DNA from 4 places in the Serratia odorifera genome. Region 1 is predicted to be linked to each of the others. Evidence: predicted binding sites of a transcription regulator. Region 1 holds the regulator's gene; each other region holds the start of a gene.
What was found. The regulator PurR, encoded in region 1, represses purine synthesis genes. The targets are predictions, from matches to a motif close to CANGCAAACGTTTGCNTG.
Positions count from the first base shown of each region.

Region 2: purL (phosphoribosylformylglycinamidine synthase) is a predicted target of PurR. The motif match lies at 2,613-2,630, and genes of this name have one in related genera.
Region 3: ACCC84_RS01940 (amino acid aminotransferase) is a predicted target of PurR. The motif match lies at 2,103-2,120, and genes of this name have one in related genera.
Region 4: pyrD (quinone-dependent dihydroorotate dehydrogenase) is a predicted target of PurR. The motif match lies at 2,678-2,695, and genes of this name have one in related genera.

Region 1 is NZ_JBGMUT010000001.1:835,913-840,861, reverse strand. It holds gene ACCC84_RS03970 (C40 family peptidase) at 1-596, shown strand, start outside; gene sodB (superoxide dismutase [Fe]) at 817-1,395, shown strand; gene cydH (cytochrome bd-I oxidase subunit CydH) at 1,469-1,558, opposite strand; gene purR (HTH-type transcriptional repressor PurR) at 1,883-2,908, shown strand; gene punR (DNA-binding transcriptional activator PunR) at 2,935-3,855, opposite strand; gene punC (purine nucleoside transporter PunC) at 3,978-4,949, shown strand, end outside.
Region 2 is NZ_JBGMUT010000007.1:34,762-39,710, reverse strand. It holds gene purL (phosphoribosylformylglycinamidine synthase) at 1-2,517, opposite strand, end outside; gene mltF (membrane-bound lytic murein transglycosylase MltF) at 2,795-4,258, shown strand; gene tadA (tRNA adenosine(34) deaminase TadA) at 4,255-4,761, opposite strand.
Region 3 is NZ_JBGMUT010000001.1:422,395-427,343, reverse strand. It holds gene asnS (asparagine--tRNA ligase) at 1-524, shown strand, start outside; gene ompC (porin OmpC) at 825-1,937, shown strand; gene ACCC84_RS01940 (amino acid aminotransferase) at 2,186-3,376, shown strand; gene ACCC84_RS01935 (MBL fold metallo-hydrolase) at 3,443-4,090, opposite strand; gene mepK (peptidoglycan L,D-endopeptidase MepK) at 4,153-4,701, opposite strand; gene ldtD (L,D-transpeptidase) at 4,884-4,949, opposite strand, start outside.
Region 4 is NZ_JBGMUT010000001.1:435,269-440,217, reverse strand. It holds gene ACCC84_RS02000 (YcbX family protein) at 1-770, shown strand, start outside; gene ACCC84_RS01995 (cell division protein ZapC) at 771-1,319, opposite strand; gene pyrD (quinone-dependent dihydroorotate dehydrogenase) at 1,496-2,506, opposite strand; gene ssuE (NADPH-dependent FMN reductase) at 2,843-3,421, shown strand; gene ACCC84_RS01980 (sulfonate ABC transporter substrate-binding protein) at 3,448-4,416, shown strand; gene ssuD (FMNH2-dependent alkanesulfonate monooxygenase) at 4,433-4,949, shown strand, end outside.

The sequences.
Region 1 (4,949 bases):
GTCGAATTAAATCGTCGCGTAAAACCACACAGGTTGCCAAAATTCGCGTTACGCCGCCGAAGAAAGGCTATAAAAAAGGTTATGGTCGCCACCGCACTGCGGGTTTGGCCACCACCAAGCGGCTGCGTAACGAAAATCTGCTGCATGATGAAAAACCGCTAAAACTCAGCGCTGCGCATAAAAAACGTTATCAGCACGCCAAACAGACCGCGATGGCCAAACTGATGAACCAGATGGGCAAACCCTACCGCTGGGGCGGTACTTCACCACGCACCGGCTTTGATTGTAGTGGACTGATTTATTACGCCTATAAGGACGTGATGAAAATCAAGATGCCGCGCACCGCCAATGAAATGTTCCACCTGCGGGATGCGGCGCCGATCAAGAAGAACGAACTCGAAAGCGGAGACCTGGTGTTCTTTCGCATAAATAACCGCGGCGCGGCTGACCATGTGGGGGTTTATCTGGGCAACGGCAAATTTATCCAGTCGCCGCGCACCGGGGAGGAAATCCGCATCAGCCAGCTTGATAATGATTACTGGCAAAATCATTACGTCGGTGCCCGCCGCGTGATGACGCCAAAAACCATTCGCTGACGCAACAAGACGATGGCGGCCTCGCCCGGCCGCCATCGTGCCGTTCCCTTCTCTCTTGCCATAACTCTTTTGCCCCGATTTAGCACGCTTTAACTCCTTTTCCTGTCGGGAAATTGCTACCATTAATAACCTCTAAAAAAGAGTGGTTACTGGCGATTCGTTCGCCAAAGTCCCCGGATGGGAACGCCAGATTGGCGCCATATAAAAGAAGGAGAAAGCAATGTCGTTTACACTACCTGCTCTACCGTATGCCAAAGATGCGCTTGAACCGCATATCTCGGCAGAAACGCTGGAATACCACTATGGTAAACATCACAACGCTTATGTGGTTAACCTGAATGCGCTGATCGACGGCAGCGAGTTTCAAGAAAAATCATTGGAAGAGATCGTTAAAACCGCCAGCGGCGGCATCTTCAACAACGCCGCGCAGGTGTGGAACCACACCTTTTACTGGCATTGCCTGTCGCCACAGGGCGGCGGTGAGCCAAGCGGTAAACTGGCAGAAGCAATCAATCGGGCCTTCGGTAGCTTCGATAAGTTCAAGCAGGCGTTCACACAATCAGCGGTAGGCAATTTTGGCGCTGGCTGGACCTGGCTGGTAAAGAAAAGCGACGGTTCGCTGGCTATCGTTAATACCTCGAATGCAGCCACCCCGCTGACCGGCGAGGACAAGCCGCTGCTGACGGTAGACGTGTGGGAGCACGCTTATTATATCGACTACCGCAATGCGCGGCCGAACTATCTGGAAAACTTCTGGGCGCTGGTGAACTGGGCGTTCGTAGCGGAAAACCTGGCGTAATTGGCCAATACGCGGCAATAAATAAAAAGGCGCAGTTCATATTGAGCTGCGCCTTTATTGATTAAGTCAGGATTCAGTTCAATGCGGCAGTGAAGCTGAAGGCAATAATCATCGCCAATGCACCCAGGGTGGTGAACAAAGACATTTTTAAATCGGTATCCATCAAAAACTCCTTATCAGATAATCTGCGCCAAGCATAAAATCCACAGTATTGGTGCGTCAAATCATTTTCCCACAGTTCCCCAATAAAATCTTGTTATCATTCCACGCTTATAATGTTGATTAGCACTTCCACTTTTGCTCAATATGCGACAAAATTCGCAGTTCACTGCTGCGCACCGGCAATTGAGTCCCTCCAGGTCAAGTGGCTGACGACTTCCACACTAAAAACCAAGTTTTCGTGACTCTGGAGAAGGATCTGCGTAGGCAAACGATTAACAACATGCTTACATGCTAAATACATGTGGGTTTAGGAGTCATTCTTTACATGGCAACGATTAAAGATGTGGCCAAACGCGCGGGCGTTTCCACCACCACCGTTTCGCACGTCATCAATAAGACCCGTTTCGTCGCCGAAGAGACCAAGGCGGCCGTTTGGGCTGCCATTAAAGAGCTGCATTATTCCCCAAGCGCCGTTGCTCGCAGTTTGAAGGTCAATCACACCAAATCCATTGGCCTGCTGGCAACCTCCAGCGAAGCGCCCTATTTCGCTGAAGTGATTGAAGCGGTGGAAAACAGCTGTTACAGCAAGGGCTACACGCTGATTCTGTGCAACTCGCATAACAATCTGGACAAACAGCGCGCCTATCTGGCGATGCTGGCGCAAAAACGCGTCGACGGCCTGCTGGTGATGTGCTCCGAATATCCTGACCAACTGCTCGGCATGCTGGAAGATTATCGCAACATCCCGATGGTGGTGATGGACTGGGGCGCCGCGCGCGGTGACTTCACCGACACCATCATCGACAACGCCTTCGAAGGTGGCTATCTGGCAGGCCGTTATCTGATTGAACGTGGCCACCGCGACATCGGCGCCATTCCCGGGCAACTGTCGCGCAACACCGGCGGCGGCCGTCATCAGGGTTTCCTCAAGGCATTGCAGGAAGCCAATATCGACATCCGTGACCAGTGGATTGTCCAGGGCGACTTCGAGCCGGAGTCCGGTTATAAGGCCATGCACCAGATCCTGTCGCAAAAACAGCGCCCGACCGCCGTGTTCTGCGGCGGCGACATTATGGCCATGGGCGCAATCTGCGCTGCCGACGAGCTCGGGTTGCGCGTGCCGCAGGATATTTCAGTGATCGGTTATGACAATGTACGCAACGCGCGTTACTTCACCCCGGCGCTGACCACTATCCATCAGCCAAAAGAGCGTCTTGGTGAAATGGCATTTACCATGCTGCTGGATCGCATCATCAGCAAACGCGAAGAATCGCAGGTCATTGAAGTCCACCCCAAATTGATCGAACGCCGCTCGGTCGCCGACGGCCCGTTCGTCGATTACCGCCGCTAAAGCACCGGCCGGGGGGCGCGATTGCGCTACTCCGGCAATATCACCTCGCTCAACCATTCCTGATTCAGCGTTTCACTGTCGCCGAGATAATCCAGCAACCACGCCATCGCCGGCGACTGCGCGTTCTGCTGCCAGGTCAGGCAACAGGCGCTGGGCGGGAACGGTTCAGGCAGTTGCAACGCCACCAGTTCCCCCTGCTCAATCAACGGCAATACGCGATGTGCCGGCACCATGCCGACGCACAAGCCATCACGCAAACAGTCCACCGCCGATACCCAGTCCGGTACCAGCAACCGCCGTTGGTTATCCAAAGACCAGGTGACGCGCTTGGGCAAGGTGCGTGAGGTGTCCTCCAGCACCAGGGAGGGAAATGGCCGCAGCCGATCGTCATCCAGCGGGCCGGGCAAAACCGCCAGCGGATGGCTGGCGCTGACCACGCACAGCCAGTTCATAAAACCCATGTCGCGAAAGGCAAAGCCGCCACCGGTCGGCACCGCGCGCGTTGCGCCAATTGCCATATCGGCACGCCCGTCCACCAGCGCATCCCACACGCCGTTGAACACTTCCGGCTGTACCCGCAACTCGACGTCCGGGAAATGACGGTAGAAATCCAGCACCAGTTGCCGGCTACGCTGTGGTTTGACGATGATATCGACGGCGATCTTCAACTGGCCGCGCCAGCCGTTGGCCACCTGCTGACACTGACGACGGGTGTCGAGCATTTTTTTGATGACAGCGCGCGATTCCTGAACAAACAATGCGCCGGCAGGCGTCAGCTCCACGTCGCGATGGCGCCGTTCAAACAGCGGCACCGCCAGCCACTGCTCCAACTGACGTACGGTATAACTCACCGCTGACGGCACGCGATGCAGTTCCTGCGCTGCCGCGCTGAAACTGCCGGTACGCGCCACGGCGTCGACCACATCAAGGGAATATTCAGACCACATCGCTTTGCCTTCAATTTTTTTAACAACAGCTTGCAAATATTACCGTTTCACAAGCAGAGATCCAGCCAGATACACTTGCGACGCTAAAAAAAACCTGCACAACAGCATCAACGAGAAATACCATGCGAAACTTTGGATTTATGTTTTACCTCGCCGGGCTGAGCATGCTCGGCTACCTGGCCACCGATATGTACCTGCCCGCCTTTGGCGCCATGCAGCAAGAATTGCAGATTTCTGCCGGCGCCATCAGCGCCAGCCTCAGTATCTTCCTGGCCGGTTTTGCCTTTGCTCAATTACTCTGGGGGCCACTCTCCGATCGTCTCGGCCGCAAGCCGGTATTGCTGATGGGACTGGCGCTATTTGGCATCGGCTGTCTGGGCATGCTGTGGGCCGATAACGCGATGCAACTGTGGTCATTGCGCTTTATTCAGGCGATCGGCGTCTGTTCCGCTGCGGTCACCTGGCAGGCGATCGTTATCGATCGCTATCGCGAGGGCGCCGCCCATCGCGTGTTCGCTACCATCATGCCGCTGGTGGCGCTGTCGCCAGCGCTGGCGCCGTTGCTCGGAGCCTGGCTGCTGAATCACATGGGCTGGCGCGCCATTTTTGCCGTGCTGCTGGCGATCAGCGCCCTGCTGCTGGTGCCAACGCTGCTGCTCAAAGACAGTTCGCGCCTTGCGCCGGCCGCCGCCAACAACAACGATATCGGCTTCCTGCAACTGCTGAAGTCGCCGGTGTTTGGCGGTAACGTCATGGTGTTCGCCGCCTGTTCAGCCGGCTTCTTTGCCTGGCTGACCGGCTCGCCATTTATTCTTGGCAACATGGGCTACAGCCCTAATGACATCGGTCTGAGCTACGTGCCGCAGACCCTGGCCTTCCTGCTCGGCGGCTTCGGTTGCCGCACCGCGCTAAACCGCATTAACGGCAACACCTTGCTGCCATGGCTGCTGATAGCGTATGGCATCAGTATGGTGGCGTTGTATCTGGTCGCCACCCTGACCACGCCGACCTTGACCACCCTGCTGATTCCGTTCTGCCTGATGGCATTGGTCAACGGCGCTGTCTACCCGATCGTGGTGGCCAATGCGTTGACG
Region 2 (4,949 bases), on a different contig from region 1:
CAGCGCGTTGTGGCCGTTACCGAGGTCAATCAGCAACAGCTCGGTGTCGCCCTGGTCGGTACGCAGCTGTGGCGTCACGGTATGGCGAACGTCTTCTACCCGGGCAAAGGCGGTGATCACCAGCGACAGCGGTGAGGTCATCTCGCGTTGCTCATTACCTTCCTGCCAGCGGGTTTTCATCGACATCGAATCTTTCCCCACCGGGATCGTGATGCCCAACGCCGGACACAGTTCCTCGCCCACCGCTTTTACCGCCTCATACAGGCCGGCATCTTCCCCTGGGTGGCCGGCTGCAGCCATCCAGTTGGCGGAAAGCTTCACGCGTTTGAGGGAGCCAATGTTCGTCGCCGCCAGGTTGGTCAGCGCTTCGCCCACCGCCAGACGGCCCGAAGCGGCAAAGTTCAGCAGCGCCACCGGCGCACGTTCGCCAAGAGACATCGCTTCACCATAGTAGCTGTCGAGGCTGGCGGTGGTTACCGCGCAATCTGCCACCGGGATCTGCCATGGGCCTACCATCTGATCGCGCGCCACCATACCGGTCACGGTACGGTCGCCAATGGTGATCAGGAAGGTTTTCTCTGCAACAGCCGGCAAGTGCAGCACGCGTTTCACCGCGTCAGCCACGCTGATACCGTCGCGCAGCACCGGCTCGCCCTTGGCCTGCAGACGCGTGACGTCGCGGGTCATTTTTGGCGTTTTGCCAAGCAGCACGTCCAGCGGCATATCGATCGGCTGGTTATCAAAATGATCATCGTTCAGCGTCAGGTGGCGTTCTTCGGTTGCTTCGCCGATCACCGCGTACGGCGCACGTTCACGGCGGCAAATTTCGTCAAACTGCGCCATCTGTGCCGGCGCAATCGCCATGACATAGCGTTCCTGCGATTCGTTACACCACACTTCCAGCGGGCTCATGCCCGGCTCATCGTTAAGGATGTCACGCAGTTCGAAACGGCCACCGCGGCCGCCGTCGCTCACCAGTTCCGGCATGGCGTTGGACAGACCGCCAGCGCCCACGTCGTGGATAAACAGAATCGGGTTGTCGGCGCCCAGTTGCCAGCAACGGTCGATGACCTCTTGGCAACGACGCTCCATTTCCGGGTTGTCACGCTGTACCGAGGCAAAATCCAGATCGGCGTCGGATTGGCCGGAATCCATTGACGATGCCGCACCGCCGCCCAGACCGATATTCATTGCCGGGCCACCCAGTACCACCAGCTTGGCGCCAACGGTAATTTCGCCTTTCTGCACGTGATCGGCGCGAATATTGCCGATACCGCCCGCCAGCATGATTGGCTTGTGGTAGCCACGCAGTTCAACGCCGTTGTGGCTATTGACCTGTTCTTCATAGGTACGGAAGTAACCGAGCAGCGCCGGACGGCCGAATTCGTTATTAAACGCCGCCCCGCCCAGTGGGCCTTCAGTCATGATATCCAATGCGCTGACGATGCGATCCGGCTTGCCGAAATCCTGTTCCCACGGCTGTTCAAAACCAGGAATGCGCAGGTTGGACACCGAGAAGCCCACCAGACCGGCCTTCGGCTTGGCACCCCGGCCGGTGGCACCCTCGTCACGGATTTCGCCGCCGGAACCGGTGGCAGCGCCCGGCCAAGGAGAAATCGCCGTCGGGTGGTTATGGGTTTCAACCTTCATCAGAATGTGCGTATCTTCCTGATGATAATCATATTGGCCGTTTTGCGGCGCAGCGAAGAAGCGCCCGACCTGCGAGCCTTCCATCACCGCGGCGTTGTCTTTATACGCTGACAGCACGTAGTCCGGCGTATGTTCGAAGGTGTTTTTGATCATCTTGAACAGCGATTTAGGCTGCTGTTCGCCGTCTATGATCCAGTCGGCGTTGAAAATCTTGTGGCGACAGTGCTCAGAGTTGGCCTGTGCAAACATATACAGTTCGATGTCCGTCGGGTTGCGCCCCAAACCGGTAAATGCATTCAGCAGGTAGTCAATTTCGTCCTGGGCCAGCGCCAGGCCCAGTTTGACATTCGCCTTTTCCAGCGCACTGCGTCCTTCCCCCAGCACGTCCACCGCCTGATACGGCGCTGGCTGGTGGTGAGCAAACAGTTTTTCCGCCTGTTGCAGATCGCTGAACACGGTTTCCATCATGCGATCGTGCAGCAATGCGGCCAGTTGCTGCCATTGCGCTTCGCTCAACGCCGGCGCCGTGACGTAAAACGCCAGACCGCGCTCCAGGCGTTCAACCTGCGACAAGCCGCAGTTATGGGCAATGTCGGTGGCTTTGGATGACCAGGGGGAAATGGTGCCCGGACGCGGCGTTACCAACAGCAGGCGTCCCTCCGGAGCGTGTTCGGCGAGAGAAGGACCGTACTTGAGCAAGCGCGTGAGCTTGCCATGTTCTTCGGCACTTAGCGGTGCGCTAACATCGGCAAAGTGGACGTACTCGGCATAGATATCACTGACCGGAAGTTGTGCGTCCTGGCAGCGGGACAGCAGTTTGGTAACACGAAAAGCCGACAAAGCGGGCGAACCACGCAGTATTTCCATAATCAAAGTTCTCTCGTCTTCGAAGCCACTGACTCCAGTGCTTCATTGGGCGCAACAGGGGAAAACGCGCGCTATTATAGAGAATCCACGCCGCCGACGAAACCGTTTGCGTGGCGATAATTGATAAATCGTATTCTTACCGACGAATTGTCATAACATGCCAATAAAGTTGCACGCTGGCGTTTTGTTACGCAAAATGCCCCGATACTGTTGATATAACCATACCAAAAAACCCTTTCCGGCCTGCGGCAGACATGCATCGCCGAGAGACAACTATTTGAAACGCCTAAAAATAAATTACATCCTTGTCGGTACTGTCACTCTGCTTCTGGCGCTAGCCCTGTGGCCTAACATCCCATGGCGGGGCGGCCAGGACGGACAACTTGCAGAGATCAAGTCCCGCGGCGAATTACGCGTCAGCACGTTAAATTCGCCATTAACCTATTTCACCACGCCACAGGGGCCGAGCGGCCTCGATTACGAGCTGGCAAAGCGCTTTGCCAACTATCTGGGGGTGAAACTGGTGGTTTTGCCGCATCAAAACATTAACGATCTGTTCGACGATCTGGACGATGACAACGCCGATATCCTCGCCGCCGGCCTGATCTACAATCAGGATCGCCTTAGCCGTGCCCGCACCGGTCCGGCGTACTACTCGGTTTCCCAGCAGTTGGTGTATCGCCTTGGCAGCCCGCGGCCGAAAAACTTCGCCGATCTCAAAGGCACGCTGGCAGTGGCTTCCGGCTCTGCCCACGTCAGCACGCTAAAACAGCTCAAAAACGGCAAGTTCCCCGATCTCGGCTGGCAATCCTCCAGTGACCTGACCTCCAAAGAACTGCTGGAACGGGTGGCCGACGGCAAATTGGACTATACCCTCGGCGACTCGGTGACCATCGCGTTGCTGCAACGCATCCATCCACAGTTGGCGGTGGCCTTCGACGCCACCGACGAAGAGCCGGTCACCTGGTATCTGAAACGCAGCAATGATGACAGCCTGTACGCCGCTCTGCTCGATTTTTACAGCCAAATGGTAGAAGACGGTACCTTGGCGCGTCTGGAAGAGAAATACCTTGGTCACGTCGGCAGTTTCGATTATGTCGATACCAAAACCTTCCTGTCGGCCATCGATTCGGTGTTGCCGACCTTTCAGCCGCTGTTTGAAAAGTATGCCAATATCATCGACTGGAAACTGCTGGCCGCCATTGCCTATCAGGAGTCTCATTGGAACCCGCTGGCAACCTCGCCAACCGGCGTGCGCGGCCTGATGATGTTAACCCGCGCCACCGCAGATGGGCTGGGGGTCAATGACCGTCTCGATCCGGAAGAAAGCATTCAGGGCGGAGCCCTGTATCTGCAACGCCTGATGGACAAAATGCCGGACACGGTGCCGGAAGACGAACGCGTATGGTTTGCCCTGGCGGCGTACAATATGGGCTGGGGGCACATGCTCGATGCGCGCAAACTGACAAAAATGCAAAAGGGCAACCCGGATAGCTGGGTTGACGTCAAACAACGCCTGCCGATGCTCAGCCAGAAACGCTATTACCCGCAGCTGACCTATGGCTACGCGCGCGGTCGCGAAGCGTATAACTACGTGGAAAACATCCGCCGTTATCAGGTCAGTCTGGTAGGATATTTGCAGGAAAAGGAAAAGAAGGCGGCGCAAACGGCGCAGGCTCAGGCGGCACTCGGCCGCGGCTACCCTACCGTAGCGCCCGATTTGGCGCTCAATCTCGATTAATCCTGCGGTTTTGCCGCCCGCTGCGCCTGCTTCAACGCTTTTTGCTGTTCCCGGCGCAGGCGGAAGAAGTTGCTCAACGTGGCTGCACATTCCTCGGCCAGCACGCCGGCGGTAATATCTACCTGATGGTTCATGCCAGGATGGCGCAAAATATCCACCAGCGATCCGGCAGCCCCGGTCTTTTCGTCCGATGCGCCGTACACCAGACGGCGAATACGACTGTGCACCATCGCGCCGGCGCACATCACACAGGGCTCCAGCGTGACATACAGCGTGGCGTTCAACAGCCGATAGTTCTGCAACACCGCGCCGCCCTGCCGTAACGCCATAATTTCCGCATGCGCGGTCGGGTCGTGTCGGCCAATCGGCCGATTCCAGCCTTCGCCAATCACCTGGTTGTCGAGCACCAGTAGCGCACCCACCGGCACTTCTCCCTCTTCCTGCGCACGCAGGGCCAGCGTCAGCGCCTGTCGCATCCAGTAGTCGTCGTTGTATTCAATCATCATATAAGTCCTCGTGCGCATTGCGGCGGGCATTATACACAGTAGGCCAGCTCGGCTCCTCTTTTGTCACCAGCGGCCGTAGTGCATTGGCTGTCAGGCAAACCAAGGCGCCGAGCCGCTGGCTCACGCCGCAGCAGGCAAAAAAATGCCGCTCAGGTTTCCCCGAACGGCATCGTGGCTCATCTGGC
Region 3 (4,949 bases), 410 kb from region 1:
ATAAAGAGGCGGTTGAACGTCTGAAACGCTTTGTTACCTCTGATTTTGCCCAGGTTGACTATACCGACGCCGTCGAGATCCTGCTGGCGTCCGGTCAAACCTTTGAAAACCCGGTATCCTGGGGCATTGACCTGTCGTCTGAACACGAGCGTTATCTGGCCGAGAAACACTTTAAGGCCCCGGTAGTGGTCAAGAATTATCCGAAGGACATCAAAGCCTTCTATATGCGTATGAACGAAGATGGCAAAACCGTCGCGGCGATGGATGTTCTGGCGCCGGGAATTGGCGAAATCATCGGCGGATCGCAGCGTGAAGAGCGACTTGATGTGCTCGATCAGCGTCTGGAAGAGATGGGTCTGAACAAGGAAGACTACTGGTGGTATCGCGATCTGCGCCGTTACGGCACCGTTCCGCACTCCGGTTTCGGCCTCGGATTTGAACGTTTAATCGCCTATGTGACCGGCGTGCAGAACGTTCGTGATGTGATTCCATTCCCACGCACGCCACGAAACGCCAGCTTCTAATTAACGACGCTAAACAGTTTCGACACCATTTTGTTACAAAACAAAGGCCAGCCTCGCTGGCCTTTCGCATTTTTTATTATTGACCTGCGTCACAAAGTTCCCTTTCATTAATATCTTGTTACACATTGTTTCCTATTGAAACCTGATTGCGATATTAGTAGCATTTTCGCTCTAGATTAACCCGACGGTGAATGGAACACTGCGTGCAGACACAGGACGACACCAATCTATCAACAATAGTTCCAAAAGAATTATTGGCGGCAGTGGCAAGGTGTCCGAATAACACCAATGAGGGTAATAATGATGAAGCGCAACATTCTTGCAGTGGTAATTCCAGCTCTGTTGGCTGCTGGTGCAGCAAACGCAGCTGAGATCTATAACAAAGACGGCAACAAGCTGGATCTGTACGGTAAAGTTGACGGCCTGCACTACTTCTCTGACAGCAAAGGCGACGACGGCGACCAATCTTACGTTCGTTTCGGCTTCAAAGGTGAAACTCAGATTACTGACCAACTGACCGGTTACGGCCAGTGGGAATACAACGTTCAGGCTAACCACGCTGAATCTCAAGGCACCGAAGGCACCAAGACTCGTCTGGGCTTCGCGGGTCTGAAATTTGCTGACTACGGTTCATTCGATTACGGCCGTAACTACGGCGTTCTGTACGACGTGGAAGGCTGGACCGATATGCTGCCAGAGTTCGGCGGCGACACCTACACCATTACCGACAACTACATGACCGGCCGTACCAACGGCGTTGCGACTTATCGTAACAACAACTTCTTCGGTCTGGTTGACGGCTGGAACTTTGCCGTTCAGTACCAGGGCAAAAACGAAAACGACGGTCGCGAGCTGAAAAAACAAAACGGCGACGGTTGGGGCCTGTCTACTACTTATGACATCCTGGATTCCGGCGTGAGCGTGGGTGCGGCATACGCATCTTCCGACCGTACCGATGCCCAGACCCGTGAGTCTACCGCACGTGGTGACAAGGCTGATGCATGGACCGTGGGCGCGAAATACGACGCTAACAACGTGTACCTGGCAGCCATGTACTCAGAAACCCGTAACATGACTCCTTACGGCGAAGCGTACAACACCATCGCTGACAAAACCCAGAACTTCGAAGTCACCGCACAGTACCAGTTCGACTTCGGTCTGCGTCCAGAAGTGTCTTACCTGCAGTCCAAAGGCAAGCAACTGGCTGGCCGTTCTGCTAACAACGCAACCTTCAATGGCGGCGATGCAGATCTGGTTAAATACGTTTCTGTAGGTACCACTTACTACTTCAACAAAAACATGTCTACCTACGTTGATTACAAAATCAACCTGCTGGACGAAAACGAATTCACCAAAGCCAACGCCATCTCTACCGACGACGTTGTTGCTGTTGGTCTGGTTTACCAGTTCTAATTCGTTACTCGCTTAACGGCGGTTCGCTGCCGGACAAGTTAATCAAACAGGGCTTCGGCCCTGTTTTTGTTTGTTGCCACCGTTTAAATTTTTATCCTGCCTGAAGGCCTTTTTCCGTCATTTTTTGTGCTGAATATGCGCCCATCACAAGATCGAGGTGTTTTTCTCGCAAACGGTTGGCAAAGCGCATAACTGGCGCTACCCTGATGCCTCTGACTGCTTAACTCTAAGCCATGGAAGCATCTGACATGTTTGAAAAGATCACCGCTGCACCAGCCGATCCCATTCTGGGTTTGACCGATATTTTCCGCGCGGACGCCCGTCCGAACAAAATCAACCTGGGTATCGGCGTCTATAAAGACGAAACTGGCAAAACGCCAGTGCTGACCAGCGTGAAAAAAGCCGAGCAGTACCTGCTGGAAAACGAAACCACCAAAAATTATCTCGGTATTGAAGGCATCCCGGCGTTCGCCACCTGCACGCAGGAACTGCTGTTCGGCAAAGACAGCGCCATCATCAGCGACAAGCGAGCCCGCACCGCGCAAACGCCAGGCGGCACCGGTGGTCTGCGCGTTGCCGGTGACTTCATCGCCAACCAGACCAGCGCCAAGCGCGTCTGGATCAGCAACCCAAGCTGGCCAAACCACAAAAACGTGTTTAGTGCTGCCGGCCTGGAAGTGCTGGAATATGATTATTATGATGCCGACAACCATGCGCTGAACTTTGACGGTCTGATTAACAGCCTGAAACAGGCGCAAGCTGGCGACGTAGTGGTATTCCACGGCTGCTGCCACAACCCGACCGGCATCGATCCAACGCCGGAACAATGGAGCCAGTTGGCCGAGCTTTCCGCCAAAAGTGGCTGGTTGCCGCTGTTCGACTTCGCCTATCAGGGCTTTGCCAACGGCTTGGAAGAAGACGCTCAGGGCCTGCGTATTTTCGCGGCCAAGCATCAGGAACTGATCGTCGCCAGCTCGTACTCGAAGAACTTTGGCCTGTATAACGAACGCGTAGGCGCCTGCACCGTCGTCGCTGCGGATGCCGACACCGCCGATCGTGCCTTTAGCCAGGTAAAAGCGGCGATTCGCGCCAACTACTCCAACCCGCCTTCACACGGCGCCGCGGTGGTAGCGACCATCCTGAGCAATGAGGCATTGCGCGCCATCTGGGAGCAGGAACTGACCGACATGCGTCAACGCATCCATCGCATGCGCCAGCTGTTCGTCAATACCCTGCAGGAAAAGGGAGCGGAGCAGGATTTCAGCTTTATCATCAACCAGAACGGCATGTTCTCGTTCAGCGGCCTGACCAAAGAACAGGTGCTGCGTCTGCGCGATGAGTTTGGCGTGTATGCGGTAAACTCCGGTCGCGTCAACGTGGCAGGCATGACGCCAGACAATATGGCGCCACTGTGTGAAGCCATCGTCGCCGTGCTGTAATCACCGGCCGGTAACGAACGAAAAAGGGGCGCCAATGCGCCCCTTTGGTTTTCTGCCGCTGGCAGATTACCAGACTGCCGGTTCTTCGCGCAGGAACGGGTTATGCAGGCGCTCCTGACCGAAGGTCGACATAGGGCCATGGCCGGGAATAAACGCCATATCGTCGCCCTGCGGCAGTAATTTGCTATGGATAGCGTTGATCAGTGCCTGATGATCGCCGCGAGGGAAGTCCGTGCGCCCCACTCCGCCGTTGAACAGCACATCGCCCACCAGTGCCAGACGAGCTTCATCGTTGATGAAAACGATATGCCCCGGCGTATGCCCCGGGCAATGCAGTACCTTCAGCGTCATGGCACCAACCTGTACCGTATCGCCTTCCGCCAGCCAGCGGGTTGGCGTTAGCGGCACACACTCTTCCAGCCCAAACATGCGGCTTTGCGCCGGCAAGCCATCGAGCCAGAAGGCGTCTTCCTTGTCAGGGCCGTAGATCGGCACCTGATAGTGTTCAGCCAGCTCCGCCGCAGCGCCGACGTGGTCAAGATGACCATGCGTCAGCAGGATTTGCGTCAGCGTCACGCCGGCCTCCGCCACCGCCGCCTGCAGTTTTTCCGCTTCGCCGCCGGGATCGACCAACGCCGCCTGACGTGTCTCATCACACCAGATCAACGTACAGTTCTGGCTAAACGCGGTAACGGGAATAATTTTATAGTTCATAAAGCTCCAACAGCCACGGCGCCGAACCTGCCGGCCGGCGCGTCAATCAGCGTACTGCATGATTACCAGGTCCGAGCCGGGCCGGTATCAATGTGTACAAAGTTGCTACGTGGGTAATATCCTACACCACCCGCACGCATTTTTAACGCGGCCTTGCGGATATTACTCAGTTGGATACCTTCGATATGGAAATCCATCGCCTGCCCTTTGGTATGGTAGCTGTGCTTGGCCACACCGCGGCTGTGCGATCGCAATTCATTATTGGTCCCCAGAGAACGATAACCAGAGACTAACTGAACCGGTTTGCTGGTTCCGAGCAGGCCCTGCAAACGATATAAATGATCGAACAGACGCGGGTCTATCGATTTCACTTTATTTGCACGGTAATCGCGGAAAAGATGATTTAGACGAGCCAGCTCTTCTTTATTATAACCTTTGCCATCAAAGAATTCGGCTTTAAGCGATTCTCCGGTATGCAGGTTATTTACTACCAGAATACGTGGGCGAGAAGTTGAAAGGCTGGCAAATGCTTGCCCTGGGAGCAGCGCTATACCCATGGCAGCCGTACCTAACGTTAACCACTTACGGCGGTGATGATCTATTTTGTCCATGTTTCTGTCAAACCCGGCAAGAATATCAAAAAAATATGCACAAAAAAGCGCACTGCCCGAACCATAACCGCCTACGCAGGCTGAGTCAACCCGTGATGTCCCGCGGTTTACCGGCCCCCAGAGTCTGGGCGCCGGCCATATGGTCCGATATTCTGACCGTTATTTATTTATAATTACTGCATTTATTGCATTAATTTTTCGGCCTGAGCCAAAATTTGTGCGCCGGATCTCACCGTATTATCGTAATT
Region 4 (4,949 bases), 400 kb from region 1:
GCTATTTTCAACGCGACGTGCAGCTGCGCTGGCTGGGGCCGCAACTTAGCCGTCGGGTTAAAAAGCACCCGGAAATCCCGCTGTCATTCGCCGACGGCTATCCGTTTCTGCTGGTTAATGAAGCCTCATTCCACGATCTGCAGCAACGCTGCCCCGGCAGCATCAAACTGGAGCAGTTCCGCCCCAACCTGGTGGTCAGCGGCGCCAGCCCGTGGGCCGAAGACGGCTGGCAGGTGATCCGCGTTGGCGAGGTGATGTTTGATCTGGTCAAACCGTGCAGTCGCTGCGTATTGACCACCATCAGCATCGAGCGTGGTCGCAAGCACCCCAGCGGCGAACCCTTGAATACGCTGCAACAATTCCGCACGGCGGATAACGGTGATGTCGATTTCGGTCAAAATATGATTGCGCGCAACAGCGGCGTAATTCGCGTCGGCGATGCGGTAGAGGTGTTATCAAGCAAGCCGCCACGCCCGTATGGCGCAGGCGCCGTTGTCGAAAGCGTGCAGGCGCCGCAGGACAACGCGCAGCAGGTGACCATTGACTACCAGGGCACGGTGTTCACCGGGAATAATCAGCAAATTCTGTTAGAACAGCTGGAACAGCAAGGGTTGCACATACCCTATTCTTGCCGAGCAGGTATCTGCGGCAGCTGCCGGTTGACGCTGATCGGTGGCGAAGTGGCACCGCTGAAGAAAAGCGCGGTGGCGAATAACGGCACCATACTGTCGTGCAGTTGTATTCCTAAAACCGATATCCAGCTGGCGTAATCATACCGCCCGATCGTAGGCCGGCGCCGCTGCATTATCCTGCGAGCAGGGTTTGAGACGATCGTGCATCACCTTGATGGCATCGCCAAGCACCATGGTGCGGCCGGCCACTGACAGCTGATATTGCGCCAGCAGACACAGGCTGGCGTTGTCACCGGCCTCCACCACCAACAGGCGAGCGTCTTCGCCGCTTTCCATCACCTTGACCGCCGCCAGTTCGCCATTCTTCGGCTGTAACGGGAAATGCTGCTGGGCGAAATGCCAGCTCTTTGGCATCAGGGGTTTTAGAAAACGGTAAGCCACCAACGCATTTAATACCAGTTCAGCCCGTTGCTCATGGCTGAGCTTGATTTGCTTGCACTGTTCTTCATAGGTGAAATAAAGCGCGGCGTCGTCAACGCAAAAAGCGCATTCGGCGAATGCGTCCGGGGTAAGCATTTTGGCCGGGAAACGTGAACGGAAGATCATCCCATTGGCCAAATCGAGCATCAGCCGATCGTGTTCGGCGTCAAAATACCAACGCCAATTATCGTCAGGTTTTATCTTCATTGTTTATCCCTTCTCGCCACAAGCCAACGCCGTATTTACCCCAATAAGGTGATTTTATCACCATAAAAGCCGCTTAAACATCGGATAAATCTGCGAACGATATTTATGCTAACGAACAAAATATAGACGAGCCGGGGGAAGAAATAAACCCCCGGCAACAAATGAAAGGAAAAATATTAGATATGCGTAACGATATCTTTAATCAAACGTGGGCCATGAAAGATAAATCCGGAATAAATTTGCACCAGCGTTGCCCCGGCCGCTATTTTTTCTCGTGCCGCGGTCAGAGAATCAATCCCACCGACGCCGATAATAGGCAGCCTGCCTTGCAACTCCTGTGACAGTCGGCGGATCACTTCGGTACTGCGCGACTGTAAAGGACGGCCACTCAAGCCCCCCATTTGCTCACAGTAATTCAAGCCCTGCACCAGTTTGCGATCCAGCGTAGTATTGGTGGCAATAACGCCGTCTATATTATGGCGCAGCAAACTGTCCGCTATTTGGATCAATTCTTCTTCAGAAAGATCCGGCGCGATCTTTACCGCCACCGGCACATATTTGTGATGGCGCGCATGTAATTCTGCCTGTTTATTTTTAACTGCGGCTAAAAGATCGTCCAGCGCTTCACCATACTGCAAGGATCGTAGTCCTGGCGTATTTGGCGAAGAAATGTTGATCGCAATATAACCGGCATACGGATAAACTTTATCCATGCAGATCAGATAATCGTCTTTGCCCTGTTCAACCGGCGTATCTTTATTCTTGCCGATATTAATCCCCAGGATGCCGCCAAAGTGCGAACGTTTGACGTTTTCAACCAGGTTATCCACGCCGCGGTTGTTAAACCCCATGCGGTTGATCAACCCTTCGGCCTCAACGATGCGGAACAGGCGTGGCTTGTCATTGCCTGACTGTGGGCGCGGCGTTACGGTGCCGACTTCGATAAAGCCAAATCCCATCGCGCCCAAGGCGTCTATACATTCGCCGTCTTTATCCAGACCGGCAGCCAAACCTAACGGATTTTTAAACGACAACCCCATACAGCTCACCGGCTTGGTCGGCACCGACTGGCGGACCAGAAACGCCAATGGACTGCCGGTTACACGACGCAGCTGGCGAAAGGTCAATTCATGCGCTCGCTCTGGATCGAGCTGGAACAACGCTTTCCTGATGAGGGGGTAGTACATGTACGCTCCTGATTTCCCGGTGATGACCAGCATGCTTCACGCTGTGTATTTGTTGCTCGCCCACCCTACCCACGTCGCCTGCCTGCGGTTGGGGAACGTTGCAAACCGGGGGCGTATTATCCGGGATCCCCTGGGTAATTGGAATTGATTAAACGCAAAAAAGGTCTTTTTTACGCAACCGTTTTCCTTGCCGCCGTAGGTTGTGCCGTCAATTCACATTTGCGCATAACAAAATCAAAAAATGAGATTTAAACAACGCGCGTCTTTGCTGTTAGTTTTAGAACTCTTACCAAGCATTTATTAATTAAACCTAACTTTTAGTTATAAGGAGTGATCATGCGCGTTATATCACTGGCCGGCAGCCCACGCATTCCATCACGTTCAGCGGCGTTGCTGGCGCTCAGCCAGCATTGGTTACAACAACAGGGCGTGGACGTCGTCGCGTATAACCTGCATGACTTTAACGCCGACGATCTGCTGTACGCCAACTTCGCCAGCCCGGCAGTAAAAGCTTTTGCCGAACAGCTGGCGCAGGCTGACGGCCTGTTGATCGCCACGCCGGTGTACAAAGCCTCATTCTCCGGCGCGTTGAAAACCCTGCTGGATCTGCTGCCTGAACGTGCGCTTGAGCACAAGGTGGTGTTGCCACTGGCTACCGGCGGCTCGGTTGGTCACATGCTGGCGGTGGACTATGCGCTCAAGCCGGTACTGGCGGCGCTGAAAGCACAGGAAGTGCTGCACGGAGTGTTCGCCGATGACAGCCAGATCGCACTGAACGGCAGTGAAGCAACGCTGGCGGAAAGCGTTTCCCTGCGGCTGGAAGAAGCGCTGGAGAGTTTTTATCTGGCGCTAGGCCGCCGCAAGCCGCCAACGGTCAAGGCCAAGTCGACGTTGCTGACCGGGCAAACCGCATAACGCCGATACAATAATCAGGAGTAATAATGAAGCGATTTTCTTCCTTACGCCGCTGGTTTGGCGGCACCCTGGCCGGACTGCTGGCGCTGGCGACAACCGGCGTCGCGGCCGCACCGCATCATGAACCACAGCAGTTGCGTATCGGCTACCAAAAGGGTTCGGTGAGTCTGGTATTGGCCAAGACCCACCGGATGCTTGAGCAGCGTTTCCCCAAGGTCAACATCAGTTGGGTAGAATTCCCCGCTGGCCCACAAATGCTTGAAGCGCTGAACGTCGGCAGCATCGATTTGGGCAGCACCGGCGATATACCGCCGATCTTTGCCCAGGCCGCCGGCGCCGATCTGCTGTACGTCGGCGTCGAGCCGGCAAAACCGAAGGCAGAAGTGATCCTGGTGCCGGAAAACAGTCCAATCAAAGACGTCGCCGAACTGAAGGGTCGCAAGGTTGCCTTTCAAAAAGGCTCCAGCTCGCACAATCTCCTGCTGCGGGCGTTACAGCGCGCCGGCCTGAAGTTCACTGATATTCAGCCGGTGTATCTGACGCCGGCCGATGCCCGCGCAGCCTTCCAGCAAGGCAACGTGGACGCCTGGGCGATTTGGGATCCTTATTATTCTGCCGCGTTGTTGCAAGGCGGCGTGAAGGTACTGACCGACGGCAGTAATCTCAACCAGACCGGTTCGTTCTATCTGGCAGCGCGCCCCTATGCCGAAGCCCATGGCGCCTTCATTCAACAGATATTGAACGTGCTGACGCAGGCCGATGCTCTCACCCGTAGCGATCGGGCGCAAAGCGTCACATTGCTGTCCAAGGCGATGGGACTGCCGGAACCGGTGATCGCCACCTACCTGGATCATCGCCCGCCAACGTCGATCGCCCCGCTCAGCCCGCAAATCATCAAAGCACAACAGCAAACCGCCGATCTGTTCTATGCCAACCATCTGGTTCCGGTCAAGGTCGATATTTCACAACGCGTCTGGCAGCCCAGCGCCCAGTGATACAGGAGAATAAATCATGAGTCTGAATGTTTTCTGGTTCTTGCCCACCCACGGAGACGGCCATTATCTGGGGACGTCCGAAGGTGCCCGCAGCGTCGATTACGGTTACCTGCAGCAGATCGCCCAAGCGGCGGACCGACTGGGCTTTGGCGGGGTGCTGATCCCCACCGGGCGTTCCTGCGAGGATTCGTGGCTGGTGGCCGCTTCGCTGATCCCGGTCACCCAGCGCCTGAAGTTTCTGGTGGCGCTGCGCCCCGGTATTATTTCGCCGACCCTGGCGGCACGGCAGGCCGCCACGCTGGACAGGCTTTCCCATGGTCGCGCGCTGTTCAATCTGGTGACCGGCGGCGATCCCGATGAGCTGGCAGCAGAAGGACTGCACCTCGACCACGAGCAGCGTTACGAAGCCTCGGCGGAATTCACCCATATCTGGCGCAAGGTGCTGGAAGGTGAAACCGTTGATTACCAGGGCAAGCATATTCAGGTCAAAGGCGCCAAACTGCTGTTCCCACCGGTGCAGCAACCGCGACCAC